2 regions of the Bovifimicola ammoniilytica genome follow, and region 2 is predicted to be linked to the other one. Evidence: predicted binding sites of a transcription regulator. Region 2 holds the regulator's gene; the other holds the start of a gene.

Region 1 (7,951 bases), on a different contig from region 2:
AAAAGTTATGTACTAACCATAATTATATATGGGTTAATTATATATATTATATTTAATTTCATTAATATGGGGACGAAGAATATATTTTCTGATAGTATGCTTGAAAATATCGTGAAGAAATTTGCGAAAGAAAGCATATTGTCAGTGGGTTACATAACAAAAACGGATAAGGATATACTGAATGAGAGCAATAAGGAGTTGACATTTTTATCTAAAATCATAAATGTATCAGCATATGATTATGCAAATGAGAAAATAGCAGTAAATACAGCGGAAAGCTTAGATATACGATGCTTCAGTTTAGAAAATACCAGAGAAGAAAGCAGTATTGATAATGAAAATGATATAAATAATGATACTATTGACGTTAATAATGGCAGAAATAACAGCAATAATAATGGAAATAATAGTGGTAATGATAGTAATAATAAAAATAATGGTAAAAGTAATAACGGAAATGATAACAATGAAAATATAAATGGAAATGGTGATAGAAAGGAGGAGGGCACAGGCAAAATAACGGATTCAAATGGAACAGATGCTAATAAATCTGATAATAGTGTTGAAACAGCAGGACAGGAATTTAAGAAGTTACAGGATATTAAGACAGAGGACTTGACTTACGATTATCTTATGAGTAAATTTTATACCGTTGTTTCAAGTACGACATTATATCCAGAGGATATAGATGCTAATAAATTAATGGCGATGGATATGAAGATGCAGACAGCTAGTAATATGCCTCAGATATTGATTTATCATACACATGGACAGGAGGCATTTGCAGACAGTGTAAGTGGAGATGTAAACACTACGATAATAGGTGTTGGGGATTATCTTACGAAATTACTGACGGAAACATATGGTTATAATGTTATACATCTTAAAGATTCCTTTGATTATGTAAATGGTGTGCTTGACAGACATAAAGCATATGATTATGCATATGAAAGAGTTGCACAGGTACTAGCAGAGAATCCTAGTATAGAAGTTGTAATAGATTTACATAGGGATGGTGTGAATGATAATCTGCATCTGGTTACGGAGGTCAATGGTAAGCAGACCGCTAAAATTATGTTCTTCAATGGAATAAGCAGACTCAACAGTATTGGTGAAATAGGATATCTGTATAATCCGTATCGTGAACAGAATCTTGCTTTTAGTTTACAGATGAAAGTTTTAGCTGAAGAGTATTTCTCAGGGTTTACTAGGAAAAATTATATACAGGCATACCAGTATAATCTGCATTTAAGACCTAAATCAATGCTTATAGAGGCAGGGGCACAGACTAATACGGTCCAGGAGGAGTTAAATGCAATGGAACCCTTAGCGAAGTTATTGGATTTGGAATTAAAAGGTGAGAGATAAAAACAGTTCATATACAATCTTATGAATAAGAAAATCATTGTATATGAACTGTAATATTTTGGCTTTTTAAATTACAATTTTGGATCAATTGATTATATTTTAAGGCTTTGATTAGGTGTTTTATTTTGAACTATTATTCTAATTTTTACCAGTGCTTCCGATACCACCACGGTCAACATTTTCTAATCTTTCAACTTCTTCAAATACTATCTGTGGCTGGTGTTTCTCAATTCTGAACTGACATATTCTGTCGTTTGGCTCAATTACTGTATCTCTGAGTGCGATAGCAGGAAAATAGAACCAATCATTAGGACCACAATAAGATTCATCTACGATACCCATTGAATTAGCCTGAATAATTCCAAAATTCTTAAATGTACTGCTGCGTGGAAGAATATGAGCTTCGTATCCGTCAGGCAGCTGCATTGCAACTCCGAGATGGATAAGCTTAAATTCACCTGCTTTTAATTCAACACGTTCTGCACAACGTAAATCTATCCAGTCAGATTTACCGTCTATATATTCAAGCTTCTTGATATCATTGTTTAAGTATTGTATTTTTATCTTTTCCATAAGGGACCTCGTTTCCTATATAATTTCAAATTAATATTATAGCATTTTATTAATATTTGTTTTCAGGTGGTGTCCAGAGGACGATTTCGCCTTTTTGTAAAGATTCCTGTACCATAATGGTTCTCTGGTTAGATGAACCTTTGAATACAAGACTTACACTTTTAAGTTCTTCTATAAATTTACCGTCTACCATAACATCAAATCTGGCAAGTAATTCCTTAGTTTCTGGAACCTTGTCATACATTTTGCCTAGAATATCATCATCAAATCTAAAACCTGTGAAACACCAGATGGATTTGTCAGGATAAGTATCCTTAACACGTTTAACCAATGGAAGAAGTGCTTTCTGGTTAACTGGCTCCATTGGTTCGCCGCCAAGGAGTGTTAAGCCTGCGATATGAGGACTGTTAAGATATTCTATAATTGTATCAATTGTTTCATCAGTAAATGGTTTGCCGTAATTAAAATCCCATGCTTCTTCATTAAAGCAGCCTTTACAATGATGATTACAGCCACTTACGAATAAAGAGATTCGTATTCCTGGACCATTTGCAACATCATATTGTTTTATATCTGCATAATTCATAATATATTTAACCTTTCTAAAGCTTAAGAATCAGATATCTTATATTTTAGATATATCAGATATGAAGAACTCTTGCATTAATTTCCTTAGTCTTACCGACATTCCAGAAATTTTCACCAAGATATCCACATGTACGTCTTGTAACATTCATTTTAGAATGGTCTTTGTTGTGACATTGTGGACATTCCCATTCTAAATCATCATTAATTATAATTTCGCCATCAAAACCGCATACGTGACAGTAGTCAGATTTGGTATTAAATTCAGCATATTGTATATTATCGTAGATAAATTTAACGATTTCTTCTAATGCCTGCAGGTTGTTGCGCATATTTGGTATCTCAACGTAAGAAATAGCACCGCCTGAAGAAATCTTCTGGAACTGGCTTTCAAATTTGAATTTAGAGAATGCATCGATTTTCTCGCGGACATCAACGTGATAAGAGTTAGTATAGTAACCTTTATCAGTAACATCTGGAATGTCACCGAATTTCTGTTTATCAATTCTTGCAAATCTATAGCAGAGACTTTCAGCAGGAGTTCCGTATAGACCAAAGCCAATACCTGTATTTTCTTTCCAGGTGTCTGTAGCTGCACGAAGCCTGTTCATTACTTTAAGTGCGAATTCAAGTCCTTTTGGATCAGTATGTGACACACCTGTCATTAACTTAGTTACCTCATATAAACCGATGTAGCCAAGAGAAATAGTAGAATATCCATCATGTAATAATTTATCGATAGGTTCGTCTTTATTAAGTCTTGCAATAGCACCATATTGCCAGTGAATTGGGCTTACATTAGATAGAGTACCCTCTAATGCATGGTGTCTGCACATCAATGCTTCAAAGCACAGAGATAATCTTTCTTCCATTAATTGCCAGAAAACTTCTTCGTCACCATTTGCAATTATACCTATCTGAGGAAGATTAAGACTTACAACACCCTGATTAAATCTTCCATCCCATTTATAATTGCCATTTTCATCTTTCCATGGACTTAAGAAGCTTCGGCAGCCCATACAACTGAATACATTGCCTTCATAATTTTCACGCATTTTCTTAGCTGAAATGTAGTCAGGATAGAGTCGCCTAGAAGAACATTTTACAGCTAATTTGGTTATATAATCATATTTACCGCCTTTAAGACAGTTATGTTCGTCTAGTACATAGATTAGTTTAGGAAATGCAGGAGTAACATATACTCCTTTTTCATTTTTTATTCCCTCAAGGCGCTGCTTTAAAATCTCTTCTATAATCATTGCATTTTCCTCGATATATTCATCATCTTTATCAAGGTTAAGGAACAGAGTAACGAATGGTGACTGGCCGTTAGTAGTCATCAATGTGTTAATCTGGTACTGTATAGTCTGCACACCTGAACGTAATTCATCATATAATCTGTCGTTAATGAACTGCTCCATAAGTTCAGGAGATATCTTACCGGCATATTTAGATTCATAATGTTTCTTATATTTTTCACGACTTTTGCGCAAATATTTACCTAAATGTCTTATATCAACGGATTGTCCACCATACTGGCTTGAAGCAACAGCAGAGATAATCTGTGTCATAACAGTACAGGCAACCTGAAAGCTCTTTGGACTCTCGATTAATTTAGCATTCATAACTGTACCATTATCAAGCATATCTCCTATATTAATAAGGCAGCAGTTAAAGATTGATTGAAGAAAATAATCAGCATCATGGAAATGTAACACACCATCTTCATGAGCCTTTACAATCTTCTCAGGAAGAAGTACACGTTTAGTCAGGTCTTTAGAAACTTCACCGGCAATCAAATCTCTTTGTGTAGAGGCAATGATTGCATTTTTGTTAGAATTTTCTTCCATAACATCTTTATTACTATTCTTAATAAGGCTTAGAATTGATTCATCGGTTGTATTAGCCTTACGAACCATTTCTCTTGTATAACGGTAAATAATATATGTTTTAGCAAGAACGAATTTCTTCTCCTGCATAAGTTTCTGTTCAATGATATCCTGGATATCTTCGACCTGCATCTCTGCCAAACCACGATTTTCGATAGAAGCAACTATGTTATAAATCTTCTCTTCTGAAATCTGCTCATATGGTTCAACTTCGTCATTTGCTTTCTGAATAGCAATAACAATTTTGTTGCGGTCATAATCGACATGTCTGCCGTCGCGCTTAATTACCTTCATTTTTTTCCTCCTTGCAATATGTCTGTAAAATTTTCTTTTCATTGTATGAAAATATATGTTTTATATAGTTATATTTTCGGAATTATTAATAAATATATACGAAAATATAATGTGGTAATTATTAAAAAATATTGAATTTTCGCCCGATGCGATGAAACGTATTAATTATAGCATTACTAAAATAATTTGTCTATAACAAAACACTAAATATAGATTAACATAAAAATGTAGATACAAGATATTGTATATAAAATGTAAACCATAAGAATAACGTAATATAGGGAAAAATGCGTATAATAGTTATAAGTGGTATGGTTAAAAAGATAAAAACTGGCTATTTAAAAAAAGACATTTTATGATATTCTTTAAAAAATAATACATATAACTAAGTTACGGAATAACTAAGTTAAGGATTGGAGAGAAAATATATGGAAAATATTGCTAAAAATGAAAAAAGTGCTGCAACAACATCAGAGAAGATAAGAGAACTGGCTATTGATGCGGTATTTATCGCACTTACTTATGTATTTACTGCATTTATTAATATTAAGCTTCCAATAGCAGCTAATGGTGGGCTTATTCACCTTGGAAATATTCCACTCTTTATCGCAGCTATTGTATTTGGATGGAAAACAGGTATGATTGCAGGTGGAATTGGTATGGGACTCTTTGATATGATATCAGGCTTCTGGGCTACATGGGCTCCATTTACACTTGTTATCGTAGGCTTAATGGGATTTGCAGTTGGTAAGATTACTGAGAAACGTAATTCATACGTCGTAAATCTTATTGCAATTATTGTGGCAGCAGTTATCAAGGTTGCTGGATATTACATCGCAGAGGGTGTTATATATGGAAACTGGGTTGCACCTGTAAGTTCAATTCCTGGAAACCTTGTTCAGGTGGGTGTGGCAGCAATTATTGTACTTCCTATATCTGTAAGACTTAAAAAAGCAGCAGCTAAAATATTTGCTACAAAATAGGAAAAATAATAAACTGACAAAGCATAAATTATGATAGTAGCGAAAATGATAGTAGAAAAAATATTATCTATAGTGCATCAACAATGATAAAAATAACGAGCGGCAGGCTTAGAAAAGAGGAATTCTATGTATAAGATTATGACTCCCGGACCAACACAGGTTGCCGGAAATGTAAGAATGGCAAGAATGAAAGAATGTACCAACCCTGATTTGGATACATCATTTTGTGAATTTTATAAAGAAACATGTGAACTTATAAGTGAACTTCTTGGAACTAAGAATGAAACATTAATCCTCGGTGGAGAGGGAATCTTAGGATTAGAGGCAGCATGTGCAAGCCTTACAGAACCGGGCGATAAGGTATTAGTTATCGACAATGGTCTGTATGGAAATGGTTTTAAAGATTTTGTTACAATGTATGGCGGAGTACCTACAATGTACACAGTTGATTATAAAAACACAATTAATATAGAAGATTTAGAAAAATTCTTAGAGAAAAATCATGATTTCAAATATGCCACAGTAGTACATTGTGATACACCAAGTGGTATGTTAAATGACATTTCAAGAATTTGTCCTCTATTAAAGAAATACGGAATAATGACAGTAGTAGATTCGGTATCAGCAATGTTTGGTGAATATGTAAATGTTGATGAATTCCAGATTGATTTACTGTGTGGAGGCTCCCAGAAAGCAGTATCAGCACCTCCGGGACTTACATTTGTGGTAATAAGTGATGATGCTAAAAAGGCAATGCATAACAGAAAGACACCGATTGCAGCATTTTATGCTAATCTTACAATATTTGACGGATATTATGAAAAGAAATGGTTTCCTTATACAATGCCAATAAGTGATATATATGGATTAAGAGTAGCATTTGATAATATCAAGAATGATAGAGATATTTTAAAGAGACACGCACAGGTAGCTGATAAGGTAAGAACAACACTTAAGGAAGCTGGCTTTACATTTTATCAGAATTCAGGCTTCTCTAATACTGTAACAGTATTTAATGTGCCTGAGGGAATGACAGCAGATTATATATTAGAAGAAATGAAGAAAAGATATGGTATTATGCTTGCAGGTTCGTTTGGCGAATTCGAGGGAAAAGTAATAAGAATCGGACATATGGGTGAAAATGCTTATATGGATAAAGTAGATGAAGTACTTAAGGGAATTATGGAGATTTGTGGAAAACAGTAAGTAAATAGATGATTTAAAGCCGAGTTATTCAATAATTCGGCTTTTATTTACTTATCAGGAAATTTCGTTGAAATTGTCCTGTTAAGTAAATAACGCTCCGCGAGGATCGCATTGCGGCGGAGCGGAAAATGTTGCTATCGTAATCCGCCGCAGGCGGAGAATGTCGCAAGCGACATTCTTTATTATTGAAAATGTTCTGAAAGCTGGTAGACTTATTGAAAGATAAGTAATAATATAGGGTTTGGATAAGTAATTAATGTGAAAAAGAAAAAAATGACATAGAAATGAGGAAGAAATATGGCTTGGAATGATTTAGTAGAGTTATTAAAGGGGCATAAGACTTATTTACAGACACATAATTTCCCGGATCCTGATGCGATAGCGAGTGCATTTGGTATGCAGCAGTTCCTAAAGAAACATGATATTGAGACAACCTTATGCTATTGTGGAGCAATTGACAAGATATCGACAAAGAAGATGCTTACGGAATTCGGAATTGATATTAAGGAATATAATCAGATTACTGATATGCAGGAAGAGGATTATATAGTAACAATTGATGGACAGAAATATAATTCGAATTTCAATGATTTACCGGGTGATGAGGTAGCATGTATAGACCATCATCCAACCTTTATAGAATGTACTTATAGATATAAAGATATAAGAATAGCTGGTTCATGTGCAACATTAGTAACTGAATATTATGTAGAAAGTGGAACCCCAATGGACAGAAATGTTGCATCAGCGTTAATGTATGGGCTTAGAATGGATACAGCTTCACTTACAAGAGGTGTAACAGAATTAGATATAGAAATGTTTGGATATTTATATAAATATGCTGATAATGACAAGATAACCAAATTCTACATTAATAATATGGAAATGTCTGATTTAAAAGCATATGGTGCTGCAATTGAGAATATAAGTGTTATTAACGGAATTGGTTTTGCTTATATTCCATTTGATTGTAATGATGGGCTTATAGCCATGATTTCAGATTTCATCTTATCTCTAAATGAGGTGAATGTCTGTATAGTATATGCCGATAGA
Region 2 (7,951 bases):
TAACTGGGCTTACTATTAATTATGATTTGAAATTATTTACGTTTATATATTAATAATTATTCTATATAAATGTTAGAACGGAGGAAACTATGAGTACTAATATAACAGGACATACTACACTTACAGGATTACTTGGAAGTCCGGTTGCACACAGCATTTCACCTATGATGCATAACGAAGCATTTAATTTGCTCGGACTTGACTATGTATATTTATGCTTCGATGTTGGCGTTGATAATCTTAAAACTGCCGTTGATGGATTAAAGGTTATGGGCGTTCGTGGCTTCAACTGTACAATGCCTGACAAGAATCTTATGTGTGAATTAGTTGATGATTTAAGCCCTGCTGCGAAAATGATTGGTGCTGTCAATACAGTTATTAATGAAAATGGCAAATTAACAGGTCATAATACTGACGGTGTCGGATATATGCAGGCTGTTAAAGATGCTGGGCACGATATCATTGGTAAAAATATGACTTTACTTGGTGCTGGTGGTGCTGCTACAGCTATCTGTACACAGGCCGCATTAGATGGTGTTGCAAGCATTAACGTATTCAGCATTAAGGATCAGTTCTTTGATAGAGCAAAACATTTAGTTGATAATATTAATGCCAGCACAAACTGTAAAGCAAGTCTTTATGACCTCGCTGATAAAACAGAACTTAATAAAAGTATTGATAACAGTTATATCCTTACAAATGCAACAAGTGTCGGAATGGCTCCAAATACTGACAATTGTATCATCACTGATGAAAGCGTATTAAGAAGTGATTTGATTGTTTCAGATGTAATTTATAATCCAATGGAGACAAAATTGCTTAAGATGGCTAAGGCTCATGGCTGTAAGACATTTAACGGATTATATATGTTATTATATCAAGGTGCTGAAGCATTTAAAATCTGGACAGGACAGGATATGCCTGTTAAAGAAATCAAAGCAAAATATTTTGATAAATAATTCAATATTATTTAAAATATCCGCCTGTAACACAACATTATTAATCTTATGTGTGCTACAGACGGACATTTATTCTAAGCAATTCGTTCCATTTTATTTATTAGATTTTCTTAATTCTCTTCTATAAGTCCATAAAACAATTTTCTCTAAATAACGTTTTAACACAATCTGTATCTCTTCTTTTGGATGAATTGGTTTCACAAGGATTGTATACATATTTACCCTGTTTGCACCAAATACATCTGTAAATATCTGGTCTCCAACAAACATTGTCTCATCTTTATCAGTTCCTAACACATCAAATGCCTTAGTATAACTTTTCTTAGATGGCTTATGTGCATCATAAATATATTTTGTACCTAATTTATCCGCAAATGGCTTAACCCTGTATTCTTTATTATTTGATATAAGGCATGTCTTAAAACCGATTTCTTTCAAATGCTTAAATAATTTAATAACTCTCTCATCTTCCGGTGCTCCATGAGGCACTAATGTATTATCCACATCAAATAATATTCCTCTATATCCTCTATTATAATATTCCTGAAAATCTATTACATACGTGCTGTCTTTATATTCATCAGGATAAAAACTTCGAAATATCTTCATCGTTCCTCCATAAATATTCGTCTGAAATTACACTTTTATAATCATTTGTAAGTTTAATCTCATTATCATATTTTTATCACATATTTTATATCACAAACTTATAAATCCAGTAATAACTTATTTATCTAATAATTTCTTTATCTCGTCCATAAATGTATTAACATCTTTGAATTCTCTATATACTGAAGCAAATCTTACATAAGCAACTGAATCGAAATCTTTTAATTTATTCATAACCATTTCTCCGATTTCGTTACTGCTTACTTCCTTCTCATCACGATTGAAAATATTGTTCTCAATCTCGTCAACTATATCTGTAATCTGCTTCATTGATACAGGACGTTTATGGCAGGAACGGATTATTCCCGCTTCTATCTTAGAGCGGTCATATGGTTCTCTTGTCTGGTCTTTCTTAATTACTATTAGTGGTAATGTTTCTATCTTCTCATAAGTAGTATATCTTTTACCACAATTTTCACATTGTCTTCTTCGTCTAATTGAATTGTTCTCTGCCGGTCTTGAATCTACTACCTTTGTACTTTCTTTATTACAATATGGACACTTCATATTTACCTCACTTCTGAGCTATTTATCAATTTTAATAAATCTCTTAAAATTTTGCTATAATTATAAATAATAAACCTTTTTTGGTCAAGTAAAAATGCCCTGTAAAATTAGTATTTGCTGATTATATTTTTCTTTTTATTACTTATTATTTCTCTATCTAAGGTGGTTTATTTTGCTGACAATTCTTTTTCCCCTAATATATCAGATAACATATCAAAATTCACATTTTTTAATTATATCATCTTCTTTAACCTGTACCAGGATGATTTCTTCTCCCACCTGCTTTATGCATCTGAAAGGAATTACATACTCTGTATCTCTCCCAAAAAGACCGCATAATTTTGGTATCCCCGGTACAATAATTGCAATTATACAGCCATTTTTCATATCAAATTCTACGTCTGATACGCAACCTAATCTCTTGCAGTCACATTGATTTATGACTTCTTTTTCCCTAAGTTCGCATAACCTCATAACTAACCCCATTTCTGCTTTCAATTCTGACTCAAATAATTTCTCATTGACTTCAGTGCGTTTTTCTCTAACCTGCTGACCTGTGCCTGGGATATTCCTATCTCGCTCGCTACCTCCATCTGTGTACTGCCTTTAAAAAAACGCATTTCTATAATATTTCTTTCTCTGTTAGTAAGTCTCTTCATTGCATCGTTAAGTGCCATTTTCTCGACCCAGTTATCTTCCTTATTATATTTATCACTTATCTGATCCATTACATATAAAGTATCTCCACCCTCGGAATATACCGGTTCAAATAATGATACAGGACTTTGAATGGCATCAAGTGCATATACTACTTCCTCTTTTGTGAGTCCGATTTCTTCCGCTATTTCTGTAACAGTAGGTTCTTTGCCAAGCTTCTTAGTAAGCATTTCCTTTGAATATATTGCCTTATAAGCTATATCTCTTAAAGAACGACTTACCCGGATTGAGTTATTATCTCTTAGAAATCTACGTATCTCACCCAAAATCATAGGGACAGCATATGTCGAGAACTTTACGCCTACACTTCTGTCAAAGTTATCAATTGCCTTTATTAATCCTATGCAGCCAATTTGAAATAAATCATCAATATTTTCATTGTTTCCGGAAAATCTCTTAGTTATGCTAAGTACAAGTCGTAAATTTCCTTGTATAAATTTCTCCCTTGCCTCTTTGTCTCCTTTCTCAATTCTATCCCATAATTCTTCCTGTTCTTTACTTTTTAAAAGTGGTAATTTTGCCGTATTTACACCACATATTTCAACCTTATTATAAAGAGACATATCCCCATTCCTCCATCATTTTATTTCTCTTTAAAATGATTAACGAAATAGGGATATTTTATACTGTTCTATATATTATTTTATTTGGAAAAAACTTCCACATTGTGCCAAAGCGGACCATCACCACTGCCTAGGTTAAGCCCTGCATTTATGGCATTATATACATAATTTTTAGCATTTTTTATACTGTTATACACGTCTTCCCCCATAGCAAGATTGCACGCAATTGCTGATGATAATGTACAACCTGTTCCATGAGTATTATTATTATCTATTCTCTCTGCCCTGAACCACTTAACACCATCTTTATCATATAATAAATCATCCGCACACGTAGCAAGATGTCCACCCTTTATCAAAATGGTATTATTGTTTTTTTCAAATATCTTCTTTGCGGCAGTAACCATATCATTTACATCTTCTATCTTAACATCACTAAGTACCTCTGCCTCAGGAATATTCGGTGTAATTACTGTCGCCATAGGTATAAGCCCGTTAACTAAGATATCCATTGCATCATCATTAAGTAACATACAGCCACTTGTTGACACCATTACCGGATCTAAAACTATATATTTCGGTTTATAATTCTCTAGATATTTAATAATAACCTTTATAATTTCTACATTTGATACCATTCCTATTTTGACTGCATCAGGAACAATATCATCAAAAACTGCATCTATCTGTTTACCTACAAATTCAGGTTCAACATCATATACACCGAACACACCTTTTGTATTCTGTGCTGTTACTGCTGTTATTACACTCATTCCAAATACATTATGTGCCGACATTGTCTTTAAATCTGCCTGTATTCCTGCACCACCACTTGAATCTGAGCCAGCTATAGTCAAAACTTTTTTTACTTCTTTCATATTCATCTCCATTCTATTCTACTTCATAAATAATTTTATCATTTTTACAACTAATGGTGTAGTCTCATAAGACATAAGTGTTTCTCTTGCTAATACCGGGTCGTCAGTAATTATCATGTCTGCACCATTTTCTATCATATCATTTATTGCTTCTGCATTATTTACTGTCCAGACATATACATCTTTACCGGCATTATGTGCATCATCGATAAGTTGCTCTGTTGCAAATGAATAATTTATACTAAGTGCATCTGCATAGGTTACTCCTGAGAAATCTCCATATGCAACATGAAGTATATATCCCGTCTTAATTTCAGGGTCGCTGTTCTTAACTTTCTTAAGTGCTTTTGCCTGAAATGAAGTAACTACACAATCGTCTTTCATATCATATTCATTAATAATATCTACTACTGACTGCTCTAGGTTTTTCTCATGTCCGGTTAATTTTATCTCAATATTTAATTTAAGTCTGCCCTTTGCCATCTCCATAACCTCTTCTAGAGTTGGTATATGAGTATCCTTAAATTCATCTGAAAACCATATGCCGACGTCAACATTTTCTATTTCTTCATAGTTGACTGTCCATATATTATTCTTAATACCTGCCACACGTTTCAAATTAGAATCATGAAGTACAACAACTCTTCCATCTTTTGTCTCCTGTACATCTAATTCAACATAATCAGCTAAGTTATCAATTGCCGCTTCAAATGCAGGGATTGTATTTTCAGGTGCTTCAGCTGAATATCCTCTGTGTGCTGCAATCATTGTTTTCTTTAAGAACTGTACATTTGAAGAACCTCTGAATATACCAAAATCAAAATTAATATATATTACATTCATAATCGTAGAGATAACTACTACAACCGATAATATCTTCTTGAATTTCGACTTTGAATATTTCTTTTTCTCAGCGAACTTTGGTATTACCATTTCTTCTCTGATTTTATGCTTTCTTGCAAAAAAATATCCTGTAAAATATGCAAATGTAACAGGAACAATCATACACAGATAAATCGTCTGCCCTATCTGATAAATGATTTTTGCCACATTTAATGAAATATTATATGCAAGTTTCTTCTTAAGTATAAACTTTAAACTATAAGTAATTATCGCATTTATAAGCGTATATGAACCGACTAAAACTAACAATAATATTGCCTGCCACAACACAAAACCAATTATTAATCCAAAATATTTCTTTCTATTCAGATTAATACTGGCTTTTCTTGAATTTTTGAAATTCATCTTCTCAGTTGTATAGTAACTTATACAGTTAATCCATCTCCATGCAAATAACGACAACACAATATATGCAACCAGAATGATTAATGTTATATGTTTCTTCGTATTTAAGAATTCTATTACAAATACAGGAATCTGCATAGATGTTGCATAACTTGATATGGCTGCCATATGTGTAATTGGAAGAAGTAATAACACAAAGCCAATCATAAGGATGTTATTAGGATATATCAGCCTTAATGCTGACATTGTTCCTGTTTTAATCATATCTACTACAGAAACCGTTCCTCCATTATACGATACATTATAACAATGAACTATCGCACTCATCTCTGCTAACGAAAATATAGCCATTAATAAAAGTACAATGAAAAGTATCGCAATGGTGGTCGGCTTCAATATGAAATCTACCACTCTTGCATTAGTAAGATAATTTATCCCCGCAAGTCTTAAGGCAATCTGTACAATTTTCACTAAAACAGGGGTAAATATGGCGGTTATGAACACTTTATATATTGCTTCAAAAATTATAATAGACTTGATATTTTTCTTTAACAGATGAAATGCAATCTCAAATCTGTTTCTTCCGTTTTTATCACTCTTATCCATCATAATTTTTTACCTAGAAATCTTGCTCTTCTTATATATGCAAATGTCTTATCTTCACCTTTTTCTGCCAATATCGTAAGTAAATGTTCTAACTCTCTGGAGGTTTCAGGTTCAATATTTCTTCTAGCCTTACCATTATTAAAATATTGTAACGGACAAGTATCATTATATGCATCACCTTTATATATCTTACCTGCTGCAATTCTGTCACAAAACATTTCTATAACATATCTCTTAGGCATCCTGACAGGAGTCATCATTCTTGTTTCAGGATTATAGTCTGTCCAATATTCAAAATGATGCTTATTTCTGCCTTTATGATGCATCCATGCTTTCGAATATCCGTAGTCCTCCCTCTCTCCTTCGTTAGGACTTCTTGTTCCCTGATAATGCATTACGCCTACCCAGAATTCCGATGGAGAATATTTTGACATATCATGCATTAATCCCTGCCAGAAGATTCCTGCCCTGAAACAATTCTTCATTACTTCATGTCTATGTCTTGTAATTGTTGTAAAATGTCCCTTTAGATTATATATAAACTGCTTAAATTCCATTTTTTAGCCTCTTTTCCTTTTAAATCACGACAATCAAATCTCGTTAATTAATCCATAATTAATTCATTCATAATCAATTAAATCGTAGTTAATAAATATATTTTCATAACTACCTAAAAATCAAACAGCTAATAAAGCGCCTAACTCCTTTATTAGCTGTTGATTAAATATCCGTATTTATTAATTACTAATTTTTAGCTGAAACCATCTTCTTGGTAACTGTATTATTTGTATATAAATAATCTGTAGCTGCATCTCTACGCATATCAAATAGTAATTCTTCTTTAGTATACTTAGATGATACTTCTTCTACTGTACCAAGATTGTACTTTTCAACATATTCCTTAAGCTTTTCATCATAGTTATCATCTGTGATATCGATACCTGCATCTTTAACAAGTGCTTCAAGAACTAATGTCTGCTTTGTCATATTAACTGCCTGCTTCTGTAAATCTTTGAGTGATGAACCTGCTGCTGAAAGATAAGCCTCTAATGTTGATCCAAAGTATGATGCATAAGTTTTATAAGACTGGCAAAGTGCATTGTAATTCAAATTGTATACAAATGCAGGGCAGCCTGTAACTTCTGATGCCTCAACAACTTTATTAATAAGCTCTGACTCTGCTGTTGTCTTAGCTGAATCTGCATTTTTTTCTTCAAGCTTTTTCTTTGTTCCCTCTTTATATGCATCTAATGTATCATAGTCTGTTTTCTCAGCTATAAATGCATCTGTAACTTCAGGAACTACCTTCTCCTGAATAGATTTAAGAGTTACTGTATATGTAACATCTACTTTTTCTGTTTCTGCATTCTTATCTGTACCAGACTCTGTATTAACATCTTCCTGAACGGTAAATGTAATTGAACCATTAATTGAAAGACCAACTAATTTATTCTCAAATTCCTCGCCCATATTTCCTGAGCCTAAATCTACTGTATAATCTGTCTTAGTTTCATCATCCTTACCTGCCTGTGACTTTATATAATCAATCTTCACTCTGTCACCTGACTGTGCATTTCTGTCTGTAATATCGTTATATGTTGTATTGTTTGATACAAGTGAATCTAACTGTGACTGAACATCATCATCTGTTACTATTGTGACGTTTTCATCAACACTTAATCCTGTATATGTACCAAGTGTTTTAACATAATCATTAATATCGTATTCTACAACCTTTCTGGCTGATGCATTGTTATCTTTTTTGCCACAACCACTAAACATTGTAAGTCCCATAACACCAACA

The links. The regulator NrdR, encoded in region 2, represses ribonucleotide reductase genes. The targets are predictions, from matches to a motif close to CACNANATNTNGTG.
Region 1: the regulator NrdR is predicted to act here: its motif matches at 4,942-4,955, upstream of nrdD (anaerobic ribonucleoside-triphosphate reductase).

The regions. Positions count from the first base shown of each region.
Region 1 covers NZ_JAOQJN010000004.1:64,352-72,302, forward strand. Annotated here, with positions in the region: gene OCV48_RS06020 (stage II sporulation protein P) at 1-1,368, shown strand, start outside; gene OCV48_RS06025 (dUTP diphosphatase) at 1,507-1,941, opposite strand; gene nrdG (anaerobic ribonucleoside-triphosphate reductase activating protein) at 1,991-2,527, opposite strand; gene nrdD (anaerobic ribonucleoside-triphosphate reductase) at 2,583-4,709, opposite strand; gene OCV48_RS06040 (ECF transporter S component) at 5,138-5,692, shown strand; gene OCV48_RS06045 (pyridoxal-phosphate-dependent aminotransferase family protein) at 5,819-6,898, shown strand; gene OCV48_RS06050 (DHH family phosphoesterase) at 7,196-7,951, shown strand, end outside.
Region 2 covers NZ_JAOQJN010000007.1:158,135-166,085, reverse strand. Annotated here, with positions in the region: gene OCV48_RS10575 (shikimate dehydrogenase) at 90-959, shown strand; gene OCV48_RS10570 (YqeG family HAD IIIA-type phosphatase) at 1,053-1,568, opposite strand; gene nrdR (transcriptional regulator NrdR) at 1,686-2,135, opposite strand; gene OCV48_RS10560 (PRC-barrel domain-containing protein) at 2,349-2,633, opposite strand; gene sigG (RNA polymerase sporulation sigma factor SigG) at 2,630-3,415, opposite strand; gene thiD (bifunctional hydroxymethylpyrimidine kinase/phosphomethylpyrimidine kinase) at 3,496-4,293, opposite strand; gene OCV48_RS10545 (glycerophosphodiester phosphodiesterase) at 4,312-6,150, opposite strand; gene OCV48_RS10540 (DUF5662 family protein) at 6,147-6,704, opposite strand; gene OCV48_RS10535 (trigger factor) at 6,892-7,951, opposite strand, start outside.